Regions from separate parts of the Telluria sp. ZT3P26 genome, predicted to be linked through region 4. Evidence: predicted binding sites of a transcription regulator. Region 4 holds the regulator's gene; each other region holds the start of a gene.
The links. Region 4 encodes sigma-54, which starts transcription at its own class of promoters, with help from an activator protein. Its sites were predicted from a motif close to TGGCANGNAANCTGCTTT; they were not measured.
Positions count from the first base shown of each region.

Region 1: a site for sigma-54 is predicted at 1,678-1,695, ahead of AC56LN_RS06135 (PEP-CTERM sorting domain-containing protein). Genes of this name have one in related genera too.
Region 2: a site for sigma-54 is predicted at 3,393-3,410, ahead of AC56LN_RS17510 (CmpA/NrtA family ABC transporter substrate-binding protein). Genes of this name have one in related genera too.
Region 3: a site for sigma-54 is predicted at 2,004-2,021, ahead of AC56LN_RS02290 (PEP-CTERM sorting domain-containing protein). Genes of this name have one in related genera too.

Region 1 covers NZ_JCASII010000001.1:1,392,020-1,397,078, forward strand. The annotation lists gene AC56LN_RS06130 (putative bifunctional diguanylate cyclase/phosphodiesterase) at 1-987, shown strand, start outside; gene AC56LN_RS06135 (PEP-CTERM sorting domain-containing protein) at 1,071-1,658, opposite strand; gene AC56LN_RS06140 (DUF4124 domain-containing protein) at 1,815-2,198, opposite strand; gene AC56LN_RS06145 (2-hydroxyacid dehydrogenase) at 2,390-3,382, shown strand; gene AC56LN_RS06150 (hypothetical protein) at 3,472-3,963, shown strand; gene AC56LN_RS06155 (threo-3-hydroxy-L-aspartate ammonia-lyase) at 4,113-5,059, shown strand, end outside.
Region 2 covers NZ_JCASII010000005.1:240,065-245,123, forward strand. The annotation lists gene AC56LN_RS17485 (ABC transporter permease) at 1-241, opposite strand, end outside; gene AC56LN_RS17490 (DUF3526 domain-containing protein) at 238-1,668, opposite strand; gene AC56LN_RS17495 (ABC transporter ATP-binding protein) at 1,665-2,399, opposite strand; gene AC56LN_RS17500 (hypothetical protein) at 2,566-2,895, opposite strand; gene AC56LN_RS17505 (hypothetical protein) at 2,937-3,131, opposite strand; gene AC56LN_RS17510 (CmpA/NrtA family ABC transporter substrate-binding protein) at 3,549-4,829, shown strand; gene ntrB (nitrate ABC transporter permease) at 4,858-5,059, shown strand, end outside.
Region 3 covers NZ_JCASII010000001.1:504,199-509,257, reverse strand. The annotation lists gene dnaE (DNA polymerase III subunit alpha) at 1-1,051, opposite strand, end outside; gene AC56LN_RS02290 (PEP-CTERM sorting domain-containing protein) at 1,275-1,958, opposite strand; gene AC56LN_RS02285 (sulfurtransferase) at 2,189-3,085, shown strand; gene AC56LN_RS02280 (DUF4214 domain-containing protein) at 3,086-3,676, opposite strand; gene AC56LN_RS02275 (acyltransferase family protein) at 3,755-4,867, opposite strand.
Region 4 covers NZ_JCASII010000006.1:81,935-86,993, reverse strand. The annotation lists gene AC56LN_RS19175 (enoyl-CoA hydratase/isomerase family protein) at 1-784, opposite strand, end outside; gene hpf (ribosome hibernation-promoting factor, HPF/YfiA family) at 884-1,240, opposite strand; gene AC56LN_RS19165 (RNA polymerase factor sigma-54) at 1,315-2,802, opposite strand; gene lptB (LPS export ABC transporter ATP-binding protein) at 2,817-3,572, opposite strand; gene lptA (lipopolysaccharide transport periplasmic protein LptA) at 3,569-4,117, opposite strand; gene lptC (LPS export ABC transporter periplasmic protein LptC) at 4,163-4,768, opposite strand; gene AC56LN_RS19145 (KdsC family phosphatase) at 4,774-5,059, opposite strand, start outside.

The sequences.
Region 1 (5,059 bases), on a different contig from region 4:
GTGCCCGGCATGCCGATGAAAGATGCCGTTTCCACTGCCGACCGCGCCTGCCGCGAAGCCAAGACTGGCATGGGTGATGGCCTGGTCGTATACGAGCGCGGCGCCGATGCATTCCGCCAGCGCGCTGCCGAACTCGATCTGGTCGAGCGCCTGTCTGGCCCGTGCGCCACCGACGGGCTGCTGCTGGAAATGCAGCCGATCATGTCGCTGCGCACGCCGTTCGAGTCGCTCAACTTCGAAGTGCTGCTGCGCATGCGCGAGCCCGATGGCCGCGTCGTGCCGGCCGGCGCCGTGATTGCCGCGGCTGAAAAAAGCGGGCGCGCGAGCGTGATCGACCGCTGGGTGCTCACCAGTACGCTGGCCTGGATCGCCGAGCACAACGATGCGCTGGTCAATACCCGCTTCGTCTGCATGAACCTGTCCGGAGCATCGCTCAACGACGAGCGCTTCGTGCAGGACACGTTCGAGATCCTGGGCCGCTACGTGCACGTGGCCAGCCGCCTGTGCCTGGAAATCACCGAGAGCGTGGCCCTGCACGACCTGGACAACACGCGCCGCTTCATCGACCAGGTGCGCGGCTTTGGCGTGAAGGTGGCACTGGACGACTTCGGTGCCGGCTACACATCGTTCTCGTACCTGAAAGAATTGCCGGCAGACGTGCTCAAGATCGATGGCAACTTCATCGTCAATATCAATGCGCATCCGGCCAACGTGGCGATCGTCGAGGCCATTGTCAGCCTGGCGGTCAACCTGGGCATGAAGACGATCGCGGAATGGGCCGAGGATGCGGCGACGGTCCAGACCTTGCAGGAAATCGGCGTCGATTACGTCCAAGGCTTTGTCGTGGCGCGCTCGATGCCGCCCGAACGCCTGCTGGAAGGGCGCTCGAGCGCCAGCTTCATCCAGGATGCCGCCTTGCTGGCGCTGCTGGGCGAGTGGGACAAGCCCCCGACGTCGCATCTGGCCAGCGTGACGCGGCTGCACTAGCCGGTAGCGCCTGCTGTGGCCAGGCACCGGGCAGTTCGCTGACCGCTTACCCAAACAACATGGTTGTGTTGATGCAGGGCCGCTCAGGCGGCAATCTTGACGGCAGTGCGACGGCGGCGGGTCGTGCAGGCCATCAGTGCCAGGCCAGCACCGATCAGCACGCCAGTTGCCGGCTCAGGGACTTCGGTGGCATCGGTATTGAACGTGATGGTGCCGAAATTCCAGATGCCGTCAGGCGACACCGATTCATCATCGAAGCTTTCATAAAACTCCAGGCGCAGGATGCCGTCGGCATCCACGCTGAAGCTGATGCCGTCGGCAAGCAGATCCTCCATGCCCGTGAATGTCTGTGTGCCTGCCTCGTTAACGCCAATGCCTGGCTGAAGGTCCACCCCGATCGATGCGCTGGAATTGGTGAACGCCAGAAACATCTCAGACAGGAAGCTGGGTGGGAACGCGGTCAGGTTGACGTTATAGCTGACGCTGGTGATGGTCGCATTGGCGCCGACATTGATTTCATAGACGTCGTTACCCGCGTTGCCGAACTCACCGACACCTCGGGCGCCCGCGATGTCAAAGGTGAATGGCGTGGCGAACGCAGAAGTGCAGGCAAGCAGCGACACACCGACCAGTAATTGTTTGAATGAGCGCACTGACAAGATAGCCTCCATTAAGTATCTGCTTGTCAGTTATGCAATAAACATGCCACGCTTGCGATTCCTAATAGGTTCTTGATTTGACTACCTATTTTGATGTTGCTCAAGACAGTGGATTAATCAGTGTAAATTGTATCGACAGTTTTTGATCCGGATCGCAGGGCGCGTAGATCAGTCGAGGTTGGCCAATGCAGGCGTTGAACGTACGTCGCTCAGCACGAACTGGGCGCGCGCTGCCTTCAGCGTTGCGATGTCACTGGCCAATGGCTTAGAGGCCACACGCGTAACGGGGACATGGATGCGTTGAAAAGCGCGGGGTGGTGGCAGGACGCTTGCATCGGCAGCCAATGGATGGGCATGGACACGCGTCACGCCATCGTTGGCGGGTTCACTGGCCATGCGCACGGTCGTCACGCCGGCTTCGCAAGGACGATCGGTCAGGGTCACGCGGCCGGCGTCGTCGACACACTTGACGATGCTGGTCTCGGAAAATGCGACTGGCGCTGCCATCGTCGTGGTGGCAAGCAGCAGCAGTTGGCAGATGTGACGCTTCATGATCGACTCCTCGGTTCGGTTTCAAATTCAACAATTTTATTGTCTTATTTGCATCATTTGGCTTCTGTGCGCCAGTTCACATTCGCTTGTAGGCCTGCGCGCCGTCGATTTGCCAGCGTGCGACGGTTAGACTGTGCATATCGCGGGCAAGGGCGTATAACGGCTGGACCATGAACCAGCAGGAGAACCGCTTGAAAACAGCCGTATTCAGTGCACGCCGTTATGACAAGACCATGCTGGCGCAGGCCAATGATGGTGTCGGCCATGCGTTGTTGTTCATCGAAGAGCGACTCAGTGTCCAGACGGCGAGCCATGCGGCAGGCTGTGTCGCCGTGTGCGTGTTCGTCAACGACACGGTCGATGCTGCCGTACTGGACATCCTTGCGCGGCAGGGCACGCGCCTGGTGGCCACGCGCTCGACCGGCTACAACCATATCGATGCCGCGGCCGCACGCCGGCTTGGTATCGAGGTGGTGCGCGTCACCGACTATTCGCCGAACTCGGTCGCCGAATTCGCGGTGGGCCTGCTGCTGGCCGTGAACCGCAAGATTGCGCGCGCCAGCGTGCGCACGCGTGAAGGCAATTTCGATCTCGATGGCCTGATGGGCTTTGACCTGCACGGCAAGACCGTCGGCGTGATCGGTACTGGCAAGATCGGGCTGATCTTTGCCCGCATCATGGCCGGTTTCGGCTGCACGCTCGTGGGCCATGACCTGTATCCGACGCCGGCATTCGAAGCACTCGGCGGCCGCTACGCCAGCGTGAACGAGCTGCTGGCCTGCAGCGACGTCGTCTCGCTGCATTGCCCGCTGCTCGATACGACGCACCACATCGTCGATGCGGCCGCCCTCGCGCGCGTCAAGCGCGGCTGTGTGCTGATCAACACCAGCCGGGGTGGGCTGGTCGATACCGACGCGGTGGTCCAGGCGCTAAAGACGGGCCAGCTGGGCGGCCTGGCCATCGACGTCTACGAACAGGAAGCCAGCCTGTTCTTCCAGGACCTGTCATCGACCATCATCCTGGACGACGTGATCCAGCGCCTGGTATCGTTCCCGAACGTGATCGTCACGGGCCACCAGGCCTTCTTCACGGTTGAAGCGATCGGCCAGATCATGCGCACGACCATCGACAGCATCAGTGCATTCGAACGCGGCGAACCGCTCGTCAACCGCATTCCTGGCTGATGCAGGGTGCATGAATCGCCCCGTCTGCTGGACAGGTCGACCGGCCTGCGCTACGGTGCAGGGAGCACGCCAGCCACTGGGGAGAGCACATGCACATCGAGACGGTCCGCTTCGAGCGGGTATTCGACGTCCAGTCCGGGACGTTCAGCTTTGAAGCGGACGGCAAACGCCAGTTTGGCGTCGTCTTCGATCACAAGATCGTGCCCGATATGGGGGCGACCTTTGCCGTTGCCCTGGACGAACCTGGCAACTGGCAGACGGTGGCCGGCTGGCGCGATTTGTCGACGGTTACCGTGGGGCTCAAGCGCAGCGCATGGGACGTTGCAATCGGGCTGCTGTTCGATTTTTATTTCGTCCTTATCCCGATCCCCGTGTTGGCACTGGTGCTGGGCGGCCCGTGGGCCGGCCTGGCGGCGTTCGGTCTGATGGTGCTGGGCGCCTGCGCCATGGTCGTGGGCACGGCCAGGCACAACCGCCAGATTGAGCGGGCGCTGCTCGCCGTTCGCCCACCGCCGCCCCGCGCAGTCACAGGGCCTGACATGCTGGCGCGGCGCGCCGATCCCACGGCGCCTGCACATTGAGCAGCGCGCCCTTCGGCGCGCCAAGCGGCGGATCGAGCACGAAGCGCGCTATTCACAGCAACGGTCCTGTCGGGTTTGACGATCCTCCGGGTGGCCGATAGACTGCGCCAACGTCTCCCTTACCCGTTGCTCCTGAAAGGACTACCCGCATGACCATGCTCCAGCTTCCCACGTATGACGACGTCGTCCAGGCCGCCGAACGCATTGCCGGCGCCGCGCACCGCACGCCGGTGCTGACCTCGCGTACCGTCAACGAGGAGTTCGGCGCCGAGGTCTTCTTCAAGTGCGAAAACATGCAGCGGATGGGCGCCTTCAAGTTCCGTGGTGGTTACAACGCGCTGGCCAGGTTCAGCCCGGAACAGCGGCGCGCCGGTGTCGTGGCCTTCTCGTCGGGGAACCACGCGCAGGCGATCGCGCTGTCGGCGCGGCTGCTGGACATTCCCGCCACGATCATCATGCCGGAGGATGCGCCGGCCGCGAAGGTTGCCGCTACGCGCGGCTATGGCGCCACTGTCGTCACCTACGACCGCTATACCGAAGACCGCGAGCAGATCGGCCGCGCGCTGGCCGAGCGCGATGGCCTGACCTTGATCCCGCCATACGACCACGCCGACGTGATTGCGGGGCAGGGCACGGCGGCCAAGGAACTGTTCGACGAGGTCGGCCCGCTCGACGCGTTCTTCGTCTGCCTGGGCGGCGGCGGTCTGCTGTCGGGCTCGGCGCTGGCCACGCGCGCGCTGTCGCCGGGATGCCTGCTGTACGGTGTCGAACCGGAAGCCGGCAACGATGGCCAGCAGTCGTTCCGCACCGGGCAGATCGTGCACATCGACACGCCGCGCACGATCGCCGACGGCGCGCAGACGCAGCACCTGGGGCAGCTGACGTTCCCGATCATCCAGCGCGATGTCGACGATATCCTGACCGTCAGCGACGACGAACTGGTGGCCTGCATGCGGTTCTTTGCCGAGCGCATGAAGATCGTGGTGGAGCCGACAGGCTGTTTGGGCTTTGCCGCGGCGCGCAAGATGAAGGACAGCCTGCGCGGCAAGCGGATCGGGGTGCTGGTCAGCGGCGGGAATATCGATCTGGCCCGGTT
Region 2 (5,059 bases), on a different contig from region 4:
GTGGCAGGTAGTAGCCGACCGCACCGGCTTCGGCGCTTCCGCTGCGTAGCTGCGTTGCCAGGATGGCCGCATGGTCATGGGCATGGCTTGTGGCGATGCGCTCGAGCGTGGCGCGCTGCTGGTTGACGGCGTGCAGGCCGGTCCAGACCGACAGCGCGGACAGCAGCGCCAGCAGCACGACGGCGCCGACGGCCAGGCGCGAGTGCGCGATCTGGCGCAGTTCAAGAAAGTACGTTTTCATGCCGGATTCCTTTCCAGGCGTTTGGCGACCCAGCCGCCGATGGCCAACAACGCCAGCAGCCAGCCGCCCAGCAGGGCAAACGCAGGCCAGGCGTGGCGCGCAGCGACCTCGGCGAACGGTGCAGGGGCGTAGCCGAAGCGCGGCGTGTCGTCCCAGTGGTGCTTGTCGATGCGCTCGTCGCCGGCGCCGGTGGGCGTGACGACATTGACGTGCAGGCCGTTGAGGCGCTGGACGAAGGCGTAGCGGTAGCGTTCACCTTCGAGCAGGAAGCGCGCATGGCTGTCGAGATTGGTGCCGGACAGGGCGGTCGACATGCGACGCAGCCCGATCAGCGGACTGGCCACGCTGGCCGAATGGACGATCGCGCTTTCCGCAGTTTGACGTGCGTAATCGGCGCGCATGAATTCGTCGAACAGGGCGCTGGTCATGCGCTCACCCTCGGCCATCAACAGGCCGCTGTAATTAACCGGCAGGTCTTCCACGCGCGTCACGCCGTAGTGTTGCAGCGTGCGCGCCCGGAACGCATTGAAGTACGGGTCGTCCGGGTTGTGGCTGTCGCCGATCGCCGCCAGCCGCTCGTGGATGGCGACCTCGGTTTCGATGCGGCTCGGGCGATTCACGTCGCCAGCCGCGACATCGGGCATCACGCGCGGCAGCAGGATTGCCGTGACGATCCAGCCGGCCACCAGCGCCAGCAGCGCATCGCGCGCCCGGGGCAGCGAGGCCGATACCAGCACCGCTGCCACGACCCACACCAGCAGGTACAGCGCATACCCGCCCAGCAACGCGATCGCCTCGGCCGCGACGGCCGGGTGCACGACGGCGATCACCACGAGCGCAATGAAGGCCGGCGCGCCCAGCAGCAGCGCCACACCCGCATGGGCCACGAGCTTGCCAAGCAACAGCGTCGTGCCACGGACACCCTGCACGATCTGCAGCCGCAACTGGCCGCGCTCGCGTTCGCGTGCGACGCTGCCGAAGGCGAGGAACACGATCAGCAGCGGCGTGAGCACCTGCAGGACAAAAGCCGGTGTCAGCTGGCCAAAGCGCAGCAGCACCGACGACTGGGCGGCGTCGCTGAAGTTGGCGCTGTTCTGGCGGTGACCTTCCAGGAACAGCGTGCTGCCGGTGAACGGATCGACGCCGAAATCGAAGAAGGCGAGGGGACTCAATGGCCGGAACACATAGTGCCCGTAATGGACGACACGGTGCGGGTGGCGATCCGGCTGGTTGGCCCACTGGGCATCGACCGTGCTCTGGAAGCGCGCCCGTTCGGCATTCACGGCGCTGACACGCTCATGGCTGACGACGATCGCCACGAGCGTGAGCGCCAGCATCAGGATGCCGGCGGCCACGGCCACCTGGTTGCGCAGCATGGCGCGCCACTCGCCCAAGGCAACTGCGGGCAGTGCTTGGGAAACGCTCATGCGGCCTCCGGTCTGGCAGCAGCGCCGGCGTAGCGCCGGTACAGGTCGCGCACGTCATAGCGTTCGGCGCTGCTGGCGGCCACTTCGTGGCTGATGTGGCCACGCTCCAGAAAGCCGATGCGGTCCGCCACTTCGGCGGCGCCCAGCAGATCATGCGTGACCATGAAGATGGCGCTGCCCCGTGCGCGCAAGTCCTGCAGCAGCGTGTTGAATTCGCTGGTGGCCTGCGGATCCAGGCCCGTGGTCGGCTCGTCGAGCAGCAGCAGCGGCACCTGGCGCGCCACGGCGAGCGCGATCGCGACCTTCTGGCGCATGCCCTTCGAGTAGCCGCCCAGGCGCCGCGTCCATGCGGCCGGGTCGAGCCGCACCGCGCGCAAGGCATCGTCGATGGTGGCGTCGATGGGGTGACTACCGGCCAGGCGCAGGAAGTAGTCGATGTTTTCGCGGGCGCTCAGGTGTTCATAGAGTGCGACGTTTTCCGGCACGTAGGCAAGCTGGCCGCGCGCGGCGAGCGGGTCGGCGGCAACGTCGATGCCGCACACGCGCACGCTGCCGGCCTGCGGTGCGAGAAAGCCGAGGAAGGCGTTGAGCGTCGTCGATTTGCCGGCGCCATTGCCGCCCAGCAGGGCGTAGATTTCGCCGCGCGCGACGCGCAGGTTCAGGTCGCGCAGGACGGTCGTGGCGCCGTAGGCGACGGTCACGCCGGTCGCTTCCATGGCAGGAGTGGTCATGGTCATCGTGTTCTTTCAAAGTCAACAAGGTATGCCGGCGCACGCATGCAGCGTGCGCGCCGGATGCAGACGCGCGCACAGGTGCCGCGCCGGCAAACGGGATGGAGATGACTCGTGCCGCTACGCCGTCAGGCCACGCTGGCAGCCGCGGCGGCGCACGAACGAATCAGTGGACGGACTGGTGGCGTGGTGGCGCCTGGGGGGAAGGGATCAGGTACTGGCGCCGGTAGAAGGGCGCAGGGCGCGGCAGGCGCGCCAGAAGGTAGGCGACCGCCAGGAAGACGGCCAGCAATTGTGGCGACACGGCCGGCAGGTCGGCCGTGGCATGCGCTGCAACCTGGCAGCTGACGCAGTCGGACAGCTGCTCGGCCAGGTCATGGTCGTGGTACGAGCTGCCGATGAGTTGCAGCGCCAGGATCAGCGCGCATGCGCACAGGAGCAAGCGGCGCAGGGCCGTGCTGGTGTGCGTAATGCGTAGCGTGTGCAACAGCGACATGCGATCCTGGCTGAACGGGTAATGGCGCAGTATAGCCCGGCTTACTCGAACGCGACCAGCAGCGTGGCCAGGCCGATGCAGACGACGGCGACCACGCCGATGCGCTGGCGCAGGCGGCGGCGGCCCGAGACGATGTCTTGCGCGATATGCCGGCGCGGCTTCTTGGGATTGCTGCGGTCGACGGCGGTCGCCGTATGGATCGGCGTGCGGTGACGCTGCGCTTGTTCGGTGTGCATGGTTGGCTCCAGTTGCAGGCCCCGGCGGTGCACGGTCGGTACTGTGCTTCTGCTTGTGTTTGAGGCAATAAACAATCCTAGCATGCACGCATCGGGTTGTGGAAGGCCACGTTGTCAACCGTGCGCGCGTACGGACAGCCGGCTTGCCCGGCCTGCAGCGCCGTCCAAAAAGAGGCGCTGCGCGATCGTAGTGCGCCGCGCACGCCATGCTGCGGTGCACCGCAGCGTGGCCATTCTTGCGCCGCACTCTGCGGAGGCCACTGGCACGAAGCTTGCGTAATGACTGATGCGCAACGGAGCGCACGAGGTGCATGCCAATGCTGGCCCGCCTCCCCGGACAACGACGTCTACCAACGCATGAACACGTTCATGTGGGGTAGTCGTTTTTTTTTGCCTGATCACTTTTTGGGATTCGCAATGGAAAATCAACAGCGTCAAGCGCAGGGCAACCCGTCCACCGGCACGAACGTCGACGGGACGCGCAGGAACATCATCCAGGGTGCCTCGCTGGCAGCGGCTGGCGGCCTGCTGGGGCTGGCCGGGGGCGGGGCATGGGCAGCGGGATCGGACAAACCCGAGAAGACCGAGATCAAAATCGGCTTCATTCCGCTGACCGACTGCGCATCGGTCGTGATGGCGTCGGTGCTGGGCTTCGACAAGAAATACGGCGTCAAGTTCGTGCTGAGTAAAGAGGCCTCGTGGGCCGGCGTGCGCGACAAGCTTGCCAATGGCGACCTGGATGCCGCCCACGTGCTGTACGGCCTGCTGTACGGCGTGCAGATGGGCATTGGCGGCCAGAAGAAGGACATGGCCGTGCTGATGGGACTGAACAACAATGGCCAGGCCATCACGCTGTCGAAGCAACTGGCCACCAAGGGCGCGGTCGACGGCGCCTCGCTCGCCAAACTGATGCGCACCGAAAAGCGCGACTACACGTTCGCGCAAACCTTCCCGACCGGCACCCACGCGATGTGGCTGTATTACTGGCTGGCCGCCAACGGCATCAATCCGATGAAGGACGCCAAGGTGATCACCGTGCCGCCGCCGCAGATGGTGGCCAATATGCGCATCGGGAACATGGACGGCTTCTGCGTCGGCGAGCCGTGGGGCCACCGCGCCATCATGGATGGCATCGGCATCACGGCCACGACGACCCAGGACATCTGGCGCGACCACCCCGAGAAGGTACTGGGCTCGACGCTGGCGTTCGCGAAAGCCAATCCGAACACGTGCCGCGCGATGATGGCTGCCATCCTCGAAGCAGGCAAGTGGATCGATGCATCGCTGGCCAACAAGAACAAGATGGCCGAAGTGATCGCCGCCAAATCGTACGTCAACACCAGCAAGGACGCGATTGACCAGCGCATCATGGGCCGCTACCAGAACGGCATGGGCAAGACCTGGGACGACGCGAACCACATGAAGTTCTACAACGACGGCCTGGTCAACTTCCCGTACCTGTCCGATGGCATGTGGTTCATGACGCAGCATCGCCGCTGGGGCCTGCTCAAGACCGATCCGGATTACCTGGCGGTGGCCACGGCGGTCAACCAGGTGCAGTTGTACAAGGAAGCCGCGACGATGACGAAGACGCCGGTCCCGGCGGGCTTGCTGCGCACATCGAAGCTGATGGACGGCACCGTGTGGGATGGCAAGAACCCACAGGCGTATGCCGCGTCGTTCAAGGTCAAGGCTTGACCATTCACCCGTACTGCGAGGAGCCGTCATGAATGCCCTGTTGAAATCCGTTCCCCACGAGCCGGCGCCAGTGCCGGTGGCCGTCAGCGGGCCGGCACGCACCGCGACGCCGCGCAAGCCGGCCGCTGCCGTCGCTGCACGTCGCGCGCAGCCGTTTGCCACGGCAGTCCGGCGCGTGGCGCCGCCGCTGACCGGCATCGCGCTCGTGCTGCTGGTCTGGCAGGTGATCG
Region 3 (5,059 bases), on a different contig from region 4:
GGAACTTCATGTTGATGATCGTTTGATTTTCGAAGTCCAGACGCGCTTCGTAGCGCGGGCGCTCGCGTTCGCGCTCCGCCTCGTTCGGGTACAGCTGCAGCAGGCGGTCTTCCAGGCCTTTTTTGGTCTCGGCGATCAGGAATTCGTCGATCGTCATGCCCGGCGTCGGGAAGTTCGGCAGCTGCGGCTTGCCCAGCGTGAGCGTGACGTTGCAGCGCTTGGCGATTTCAACGGAGTTGGCCAGCGCCCCCGGCAAATCCCTGAACAGTTCGGCCATTTCGGCCTGCGACTTGAAGCACATGTTCTCGTTGAAGCGGCGCACGCGCTTGGCGTTGGCCAGCATCTCGCCCTCGGCGATGCAGACGCGCGCTTCGTGGGCGATGTATTCGTCCTTGTCGAGGAACTGCACCGGGTGCGTCGCCACGACCGGCAGCCCGAGGCGCCCGGCCAGCGCGACCGAATGGCGCACCTGCTGCTCTTGATTGAGCTGGCCGGCGCGCTGGATCTCGATATAGAAGTGGCCCGGGAACACGCGTGCCCAGCGCGCGGCATTGGCTTCGGCGCGGGCGATGTCGCCGTTCTCGATGGCCTGGCCGATGTCGCCAAAGTGCGCGCCCGACAGCACGATCAGGCCATTGGCCTGCGACTGCTCGGGATGGAGCGTGGACGTGGACGTGGCCAGCGCTTCGAGCCATTCGGCGCGCAGTTCGGCGCGGCCCTTGTGCTGGTTGGTGAGCCAGGCACGCGCCAGCAGGTCGCACAGCTGCAGGTAGCCGGTGTGGTTCTTGGCCAGGATCAGCAGGCGGTGCGGCTTGTCGCGGTTGTCGTCGTTGGTGATCCAGGCATCGACTCCGACGATCGGCTTGACGCCCTTGCCGCGCGCCTCTTTGTAGAAGCGCACCAGGCAAAACGTGTTGGCCAGGTCAGTCACGGCCAGGGCCGGCTGCCCATCCTTGACCGCCGCCTTGACCAGCTCGTCAATACGGACCAGGCCGTCGACGATGGAGTATTCGGAGTGGATGCGCAGATGGGTAAAAGTCGGGGAAGTCATCCCTGCATTTTACCGCGCCCGGACCAGTCGCATGGCGCGGACCGACGCAAATGGCGTTACAGAAATATCTCCCGGCGCAGGTTGTCCCGCGCGCGCGGTGCTGCACTGCCAGCCGATTCCGTTCTGTGGTTAACGTGAAAAAACGTCGTTCCCACTCGCGCAGGAAACGACGTTTTCAAGCTACCACCGGCGAGCAGGCCAAAGCCTGCGCGCGCTTGCGTGATCAGCCGCGCTTGTTGCGACGGGTGAATGCCAGGCCGGCCAGTGCCAGACCCATCAGAGCGATGCTGCCTGGCTCAGGCACTTCAGCCTCGAGGCCGGTGACGTTCAGGCCGTTCACGTTCATGGTCAGGCCCTTGTCCAGACCCAGGGTACGAATACCGATCGTGTCGAACGACGTCAGGTTCGAGTTACCGGTTGCCATCAGGTCGGCGCCGGTCAGCGACGACTTTTCGGTAGCCGTTGGATTGAGCCACATGTCGAAGCGGTTGTAGGTCGTCGAGCCGGCGGCCTTGTACAGGTTGGCGAAGATGTTGTAGGTGGTGCCTGCGATCAGGTTGCTGTTGGCCATGAACGGGCCGCTCACGCCGCCCAGGCGGGCGAACAGGTCGTTGGTGCAGGTGCCGTCACCGCAGTTTGCCTTGAAGCCGACGTTCGGGCCTGAATAGGCTTCGGACAGGTTGTTCGAGTTACCGAACCACAGGGCCAAAAAGTCGTTGTTGTCGACCGTAGCGCCGGTGTAGGTGAAGCTGAAGTCGATCAACACGCTACCGCTCTGGGCTGCCGGCATCACGTTGGTGTAGGCATTGTTGCTGTCCGAGTTGAAGGTCAGCGAAGCAGGAATGGTAGCGGCCGAAGCGGCACCGGCGGTCAGCGAAAGGGCCAGCAGAGCGATATTACGGATCATTGTTGTTTTCCTAGTAGATCAAAGTTTGAACAGTACTGCCCCCTATAAGCAAACTTGATGCCAGCTCATTACCTACCATACAAATCAATGACTTATTTGATATTCATCAATGCTCTGATGCAATGGTGTAAATCTATTCGACAAGCATACGGCCCTTCCCTGATGGTTGGCGCCGCCGACTGACTTATAATGTCGGCCTGTCCCGTTCACGTTTGCTTCTCCTTACCGCCATGTCTTCCGCTCAACAGTACGTCAACATCGCCGCCTACAAATTTGTCACGCTCGACGATCTGGAAACCCTGCGCCCCCAATACCAGGCGCTGTGCAACGAGCTTGCCCTGAAGGGCACCGTGCTGCTCACGCCGGAAGGCATCAATATGTTCTTGTCGGGCACCCGTGAGCACATCGACACGTATCTGGACTGGGTACGCAGCGATGCCCGCCTGGCCGACCTGACGTGGAAGGAAAGCCTGTCGACCGAACAGTCGCACAAGCGCATGCTGGTCAAGATCAAGAAAGAAATCATCACGATGCGCATGCCACTGATCAAGCCCGAGCTGGGCCGCGCGCCTGCGGTCGATCCGGTCACGCTCAAGCGCTGGCTCGACCAGGGGCACGATGACGACGGCGTCGAGGTCGTGATGATGGAAACGCGCAATGCGTTCGAAGTCGACGTCGGCACGTTCGAGAATACGCTCGACTACCGCATCGACAAGTTCACCGAATTTCCCGAAGTCGCGGCGCAACACCGCGATGAGCTGGCCGGCAAGACGGTCGTGACCTTCTGCACCGGCGGAATCCGCTGCGAAAAAGCGGCGATCCACATGAAGGAAATCGGCTACGAGCGCGTGTACCAGCTCGAGGGCGGCATCCTGAAGTATTTTGAAGACGTCGGCGGCGCGCACTACACGGGCGACTGCTTCGTGTTCGACTACCGCACCGCGCTCAATCCGAAGCTCGAGCCGACCGAAACCGTGCAGTGCTTCGCGTGCCGCGCGATCGTCACGCCGCGCCAGCAACTCGCGCCGAGCTATGTGTATGGCGTGTCGTGCCCGCATTGCATCGACAGCGCCGGCGTCAGCCAGGCAGCCGCCGGCCAGAACGCAGCCGGCGAGGCCGCGGCCTGATCAGGCCAGCGGCGCTACCCCGACCAGTTCCACATGGTCGGTCGCGGCGCCTTCGGCGCCCACGATGCGCGCGATCCACGCGTCGACCACGACCGGGTCCACCGCGGCTTGCGCGCTGTCGGCATCCTTGATGGTGGCAAGAAATTCCATGGCCAGTGCAAAGGCCGCATCGCGCCCATAGGCCACCACTTCGTTCGGCGCATCCAGGCGCTGTGTGAAGACCGTGGCGGCCGCCACCTTGCCGTTGAAGGCGACGCCATCGGTGCCGAGCGCCGCCCGTGAAATTTCCCTGACCACGTTATCGATGGAGATGACGCCTCGCTCCATCAGGTCGGCCCAGTAAGCGACGCCGCCCGCCTCGGCCACGCGACCGAACAGGTGGTCGTAGACCTTGCTGACCACGCTGCGGCTGTCCATGTGACTGTAATTGTCGCGGTACTCGCGCGACGCGGCGAAAGACTGCGAGATAACGGCCAGTGACACCACGTTGCTGTTCAGTGTAGTCAGCCAGTAGTCGATCCCGCCCGGATCGGCCGGGCGGCCGAAATAGGCAACGTAGAGTTGCTGGACGTCGCGTGCACTGGCTGCCATGCCCGGTCTCCTCGAGAGGTAATAAAATGATATTACGCCAATCGAGGTAGTGGCGACATGAAATCCACTGCGGCGAAACTAGACCTTGGGCGCCGCCACGGGCTCATGGCGTGGCGCCCCATAATTGCGGCGCAGCCGCAGGAACGGTTCTTCCACGATGTAGTAGCACAGCGTGGCCAGCGCCCAGGTGAGCGCGTAGACAACGGCGACCATGATCCCGGCATCGAGCCAGCCAATGCCCGTGGGCTGCACCAGGCCAACCCGCTGCGCCAGCAGGTGCAGCAATCCCATGTGCAGCAGATAGAACGAGAAACTGATCTTGCCGCCGTGGTTCAGGACGTTCTCGAGCAGCGCCGGCAGGCGATGCCTGAAGGACACCCAGCCAACGATCAACACGGACCAGCCGGCACTCTCGAGCATCGACCAGCCGATCCAGAACTGCGCGCGCGGCGCGTCCAGGAAACTGGCGGTGGTGTGCATCAGCCGGGTGTTCCAGAGCACCACCGCGACGCCGGCCACGACCACCATCCATGCCCGGCGCTGCAGCGCGGCGGCGTGCCGGGCGTGGAACATCGCGGCCATCATCCCGATCAGGAACTGGTCAAAGCGACCGACGAAGGTGCTGAAGTACATCAGGGTGCTGTTGATGTTGACGGTGAACGCTGCCGCCTTGAAGAACAGCAGCAGCACCAGCCAGCCGGCCAGGTAGCGCATGCCGCGCTCCATGGCAAAGCGGGCCAGGAACGGGAACACCAGGTAGAACATGAACTCGAGCGAAATCGTCCACGCCGCGCCCGTGATGACGGTCTGCGAGGTCGGCGCCATGCCCAGGTTGGACGCGAACACATACAGCAGGTCTTGCGGCTGGAACTTGTCGCGCGAAATCGACGTGGCGACCAGGAAAATCAGCAGGTACAGCGGCACGATGCGCAGGACGCGATTGCGCACGAAATCGGCGTACACGATCTGGCGCTGGTGCAGCGCGATCTGCATGAACAGGAACCCGGACAGGCTGAAGAACAGCCCGACCCCGGTATGGCCCTCGATGATCAGCGAGGCCCAGGGATTGACGAGGCCGTGCCCGCCCAGGCCACGGTATTCGAGATGAAAATGGAACAGAAAGACAAGGGCTGCGGCCAGCCAGCGCAACTGGTCGATGCGCGGGTTGTACTGAATATTCAGCGATTGCATGCCATGCCTCTTTATCAAAGACAATATTGTAGCGGTTGTGCTCTTGGGATAGTTTGGTTTTGTAGTCACCCCATCGGGCTGGACTTATAATGTTGCTCTGTGTCTCTTTGCTATCCAACAATGCCTGCCACTGTAACGCAGCATTCTCACAGGTCATCGGCGCGCCTGAATGCGTGAACAGTCTCGACACTA
Region 4 (5,059 bases):
CCTTCTGCGCGAATGGCGTGTCGTCACCCTCGAGCGACGCCATGATTGCCGCCACCGAGTCCGCGCCAAAATGCGCATCGATGCATGCGCGGTTGGCCTGCAGTTCGCTCTCGCCGGCGTGCGCCGTGGCGAACGCGCGGATCGCCGCCGGCAGATCCGCGCCCGGCGTCGCCTCGATCAGCGACTGCAACGCCGGCAGGTCGGCGCCCGGCACGAACACGTCGGCCAGGCCCACGTACAGCGCGTCGGCCGCGCCGATCGTCAGGCCGGTCAAGCCCAGGAACATCCCCAGTTGGCCCGGTGCGTGTGACAGGAAATGGCTGCCGCCGACATCGGGAAACAGGCCGATATTCACCTCGGGCATCGCCATCTTGGTGCGGTCGGTGACGATGCGCAGGCCGCAATCGGGCCCGCCCTGCGCGATGCCCATGCCGCCGCCCATGACCACGCCGTCCATCAGCGCGATATACGGTTTCGGATAAAAATGGATCAGGTGATTGAGCGCGTATTCTTCGGTGAAGAAATCCTCGAGCAGTGCGCTGCCGCCCTGCGGCGAGGCGTTGCCGACGTCGTGGAAGAAACGGATATCGCCGCCCGCGCACAGCGCTTTTTCGCTGCTGCTGGTGATCACCACCGCATCGACGGCGGCGTCATGCTGCCAGTCGAGCAGGATCGCGGTCAGCGCGCGCACCATGTCCAGCGACAGCGAATTGAGCGCCTTGGGACGGTCGAGGGTGATGATGCCGGCGCGGTTGGCGATGCGGGTCAGGACGTGTTCGGACATGGCGTGATCCATCGAAAGGAAACACGTATTTTACCGGCAGCGGGATGCAAAAAGGGCGTCCCGAAAAGACGCCCCTGGCGATGTTAACCTGCGCTCGAATCAGGCGGCAGCGACGTCTGCTTCGTCGACGTCCAGGCGTTTGATCGATGTTCGGTTATGGTCTTTCAGCATCTGCTTGTGCTTCAGGATTTGTCGATCCAGTTTATCCATCAACATGTCGATTGCGGCATACAGGTCTTGCGCGACGCTCGCCACGTGCAGGGTCTTGCCCGACACCTGGACGTTGATTTCAGCTTTTTGCCTTTTTTCTTTTTCAGTGAGGTTATCGACGGCCAGGAAGACGTGGGTATCTATGACTTGATCGAAATGGCGAATAATGCGCTCGAGCTTATTCTGAACGTATTCACGGATGGCAGGGGTTACTTCGAGATGGTGACCACTGATGGTGAGGTTCATACACACTCCTTTGAAGATGTCACGTCGCTTGCACCACACAGGAGCTGAAGGCACAGACTGTATGAGCGGCGTTGTTACAAGGCTTTGCGGAGACTGACGGGGGGGATCTTGAGCGCTTCACGGTATTTTGCGACCGTCCTGCGCGCAATGACCATGCCTTGTTCCCCGAGCATTTCCGCGATCTTGCTGTCGGATAATGGATTCTTAGGGTCTTCTGCTCCTGTCAATTGTGCGATGAGCGCACGGATTGCCGTTGAGGATGCTTCGCCTCCCGCTTCGGTGGCAACGTGGCTACCGAAGAAATACTTCAACTCGAACATGCCGTGCGGGGTCAGCATGTATTTCTGGGTTGTGACACGAGAGATCGTGCTCTCGTGCAGACCTAGTGTATCAGCTATCTCGCGCAAAACAAGGGGCCGCATGGCAACCGCGCCATGGCTGAAAAAGTTGCGCTGGCGTTCGACGATCGCCTCGGCCACACGCAGGATCGTGTCGAAACGCTGGCGCATGTTCTTGATGAGCCACTTCGCCTCCTGCATCTGCGCGCCCATCTGGCTCTCGCTGCGGCCCTGCTTGAGCATCGTGGCGTACAGGCTGTTCACGCGCAGGCGCGGCATCACGTCCGGGTTCAGCGTGACCGCCCAGCCGTTCTTGGCACGGCGCACGATCACGTCCGGCACCACGTAATCCGACACGTTCGACGCGAACGCGGCGCCCGGATGCGGATTGCACTGGCGGACCACGGCCTGCACTTCGCGCAGGTCTTCGTCGTCGCAATCGAGCGCCTTTTTCAGCTTGCTGTATTCGCGCTGCGCGAACCAGGTCAGGTAGCCTTCGACGATCTTCAGGGCCATGCGGCGCGTGACCATCGGCACGCCCGGCATGCGCCGGATCTGCAGCGCCAGGCATTCGGCCGCGCTGCGCGCGCCCACGCCCACCGGGTCCATGCTCTGCACCATCGCCAGCGCGCAGCGCAGTTCGTCGAGGTCGACCTCGAGTTCTTCGGGCAGGCGTGCGTGGATGTCGTCGAGCGGTTCTTCCAGGTAGCCGTTGTCATCGAGCGCGTCGATCACCAGTTCGGCCAGCGCGCGGTCGCGGGTTGACAGCAGCGTTTCGCGCACCTGCTCCATCAGGTGTTCGCGCAGCGTGATGGCGCACGCTTCCAGCTGCGGGCGGCCGTCTTCGTCGTCGCTGCTGCTGCCACTGCCGGACGACGCGCCGCTGCCTTCGCTCCAGTCATTGTCGGGCCGGTCGCCATCGACCGCGCCGCCTTCAGCGCCCTCGCCCTCGGCCGGGGCGCTGCCCTCGCCTTCGGCCTGCTGGCCCGGCGCCGGCGGCGCCTCGCCGGGTGCCGGCGCATTGTTGATCGCCCCATCGGCCAGCAAGCGCACCGAATGATCGAGCGGATCGTCGAGCCTTTCGAGCAGCGGGTTATCACCCAGTATCTGCTCGATCTCCTGGTGCAGTTCGAGCGTCGACAGTTGCAGCAACCGGATCGATTGCTGCAGCTGTGGCGTGAGCGCCAGGTGCTGCGAAGTGCGGAGCTGAAGGGACTGTTTCATCAATTGGTCATGGCTTACATGCGGAAATGTTCACCAAGGTACACGCGGCGCACCGACTCGTCGGCGATGATATCGTCGGGCCGGCCGGATGCGAGCACCGCGCCCTGATTGATGATGTAGGCGCGGTCGCAGATGCCAAGCGTCTCGCGGACATTGTGGTCGGTGATCAGGACGCCGATCTTGCGCTCCTTGAGGAAGCGCACGATGCGCTGGATCTCGATCACGGCGATCGGGTCGACGCCGGCAAAGGGTTCGTCAAGCAGCACGAAGCGCGGGTTGGTCGCCAGTGCACGCGCGATCTCCACGCGGCGGCGCTCGCCGCCCGACAGCGACAGCGCCGGGTTCTCGCGCAGCTTCTCGATCTGCAGGTCGGCCAGCAAGGTATCGAGGCGGTCGTTGATCTCGGTTTTGGTGAGCGACTTGCCGTTGACCTTCTGCAGTTCGAGCACGGCGCGGATGTTTTCTTCCACCGTCAGCTTGCGAAACACCGAGGCTTCCTGCGGCAGGTACGACAGGCCGAGCACCGCGCGGCGATGGATCGGCAGGCTGGTGATGTCGGTGCCGTTGATGCTGATCGAGCCGGCGTCCGATGGGACCAGGCCGACGATCATGTAGAACGAGGTGGTCTTGCCGGCGCCGTTCGGGCCCAGCAAACCTACCACTTCGCCGCATTCGACATCCAGCGACACATCGCGCACGACCAGGCGCTTGCCATAGCTTTTCTGCAGGCCCTTGACGACCAGCGTGCTGCGATCGTTCAGTTCCGTCATTGCGTGCCTCCGGCCGGCGTACGCTTGGGCGCCAGGATCAGCGTGCCACGTCCGCCGCCAACCTTGCTCTCGCCGCTGACGTCATTGCGCACGGCGACGACTTCCTTGCGGTTGTCGTACGAAATGAACGGGCCGGTCATCTGGTTGGTCATGCGGTCGTTTTCGAGTTCCTTGACGACGGCGTTCGAGTACAGGCGCACCAGCTCCGTACGTTCGTCGTATTCGATGCGTTCGGCCTGGCCTTCGACCCACAGGTTCGGGCCGCCGTCGCGCTTCTGGCGGAAGGTGGCCGGCTTGCCGTTGGCGGCGGTAAGCGTCACGCTCATATAGCCTTCGGGCGTATCCCGGACCACGGCGCGTTCGGCCTTGACCAGCAGCGTGCCGCGGGTCAGGATCACGTTGCCGGTGAAGGTGCGCACGCCGGCGACGCCATCGAGGTCGCCGTTATCGTATTCGAGCGCCGCCTGCTTGAGCGAGTCGGCCTTTTCTGCCATGGCGCTCAGGGAAAGGAGAGAAAAGAAAGCGGCAGCAAAGAGTTTTTTCATGATGGTGCTGGTCCTGGGTTAGCACGCGCGCATGGCTGGTGGCCTTCAGCGCTGGCGTGGCGGATAGACGATACGGCCGCGGCCGGACAATTTCATCTGCATGGTCGCGTTGTTGGCCACCAGGCCGACGGCCTTGAGGCTGGACGCGCCGAGCTCCATGTCGATCGGCTGGTCGGTCTTGACGATTTCTTCGTCGGGCAATACGGTCATGGCCTGCGTGCGCACGCGCAGCGCTTCGCTGGCGGGCGTCTTCGGGCGCTGCAGATCGACGTCGCCGAACAGTTCGACGCGGTGTTCTTCATGGAAGATGCGCGCATTCTTGGCCACCACCGTCATCGGCGGACGGCCCGGTTCAACGCCGCGCATCAGGGGCTGGTCGACATTCGACACGTCGCCCTGCGGGATGTGGGCCAGGCGCTTGCCCGACACGACATAGCTCGGCTGGCCGTTGGGCGTCATCCGCACGAACGAGAAATTCTCGACGATGTAATCCGGCTCGTTGGCCGGGCCGCCCAGCTGCGCATCGATCTCGGTCCCCTGCATCAGCTGCAGCAGCCAGAAGCTGCCGAAGGCGAAGAACACGCCGATCACGATCATCGCCAGCAGATTCCAGCGATGCGCGGTGCGTTTGTTGGAGGCGATGGTGGCCATGGCGGTCAGGCGAAGTACGGCGCAAGCGCCTGGTCATAGGTGCCCTGCGCGCGCATGACGAGGTCGCAGATTTCGCGCACCGCGCCACGGCCGCCACCGTTCTTCGTCACGTAATGCGCGCGGTGCTGGACGTCCGGATGGCCCGACGGCACCGCGACGGCAAAGCCGACGCGCGCGAACAGCGGCAGGTCGATCACGTCGTCACCGATGTAGCCGCACTGGTCGGCGGTAAAACCGGTGGCCTCGAGCAGATTGGCAAAGCCGATGCGTTTGTCGTGGTTGCCCTGGTAG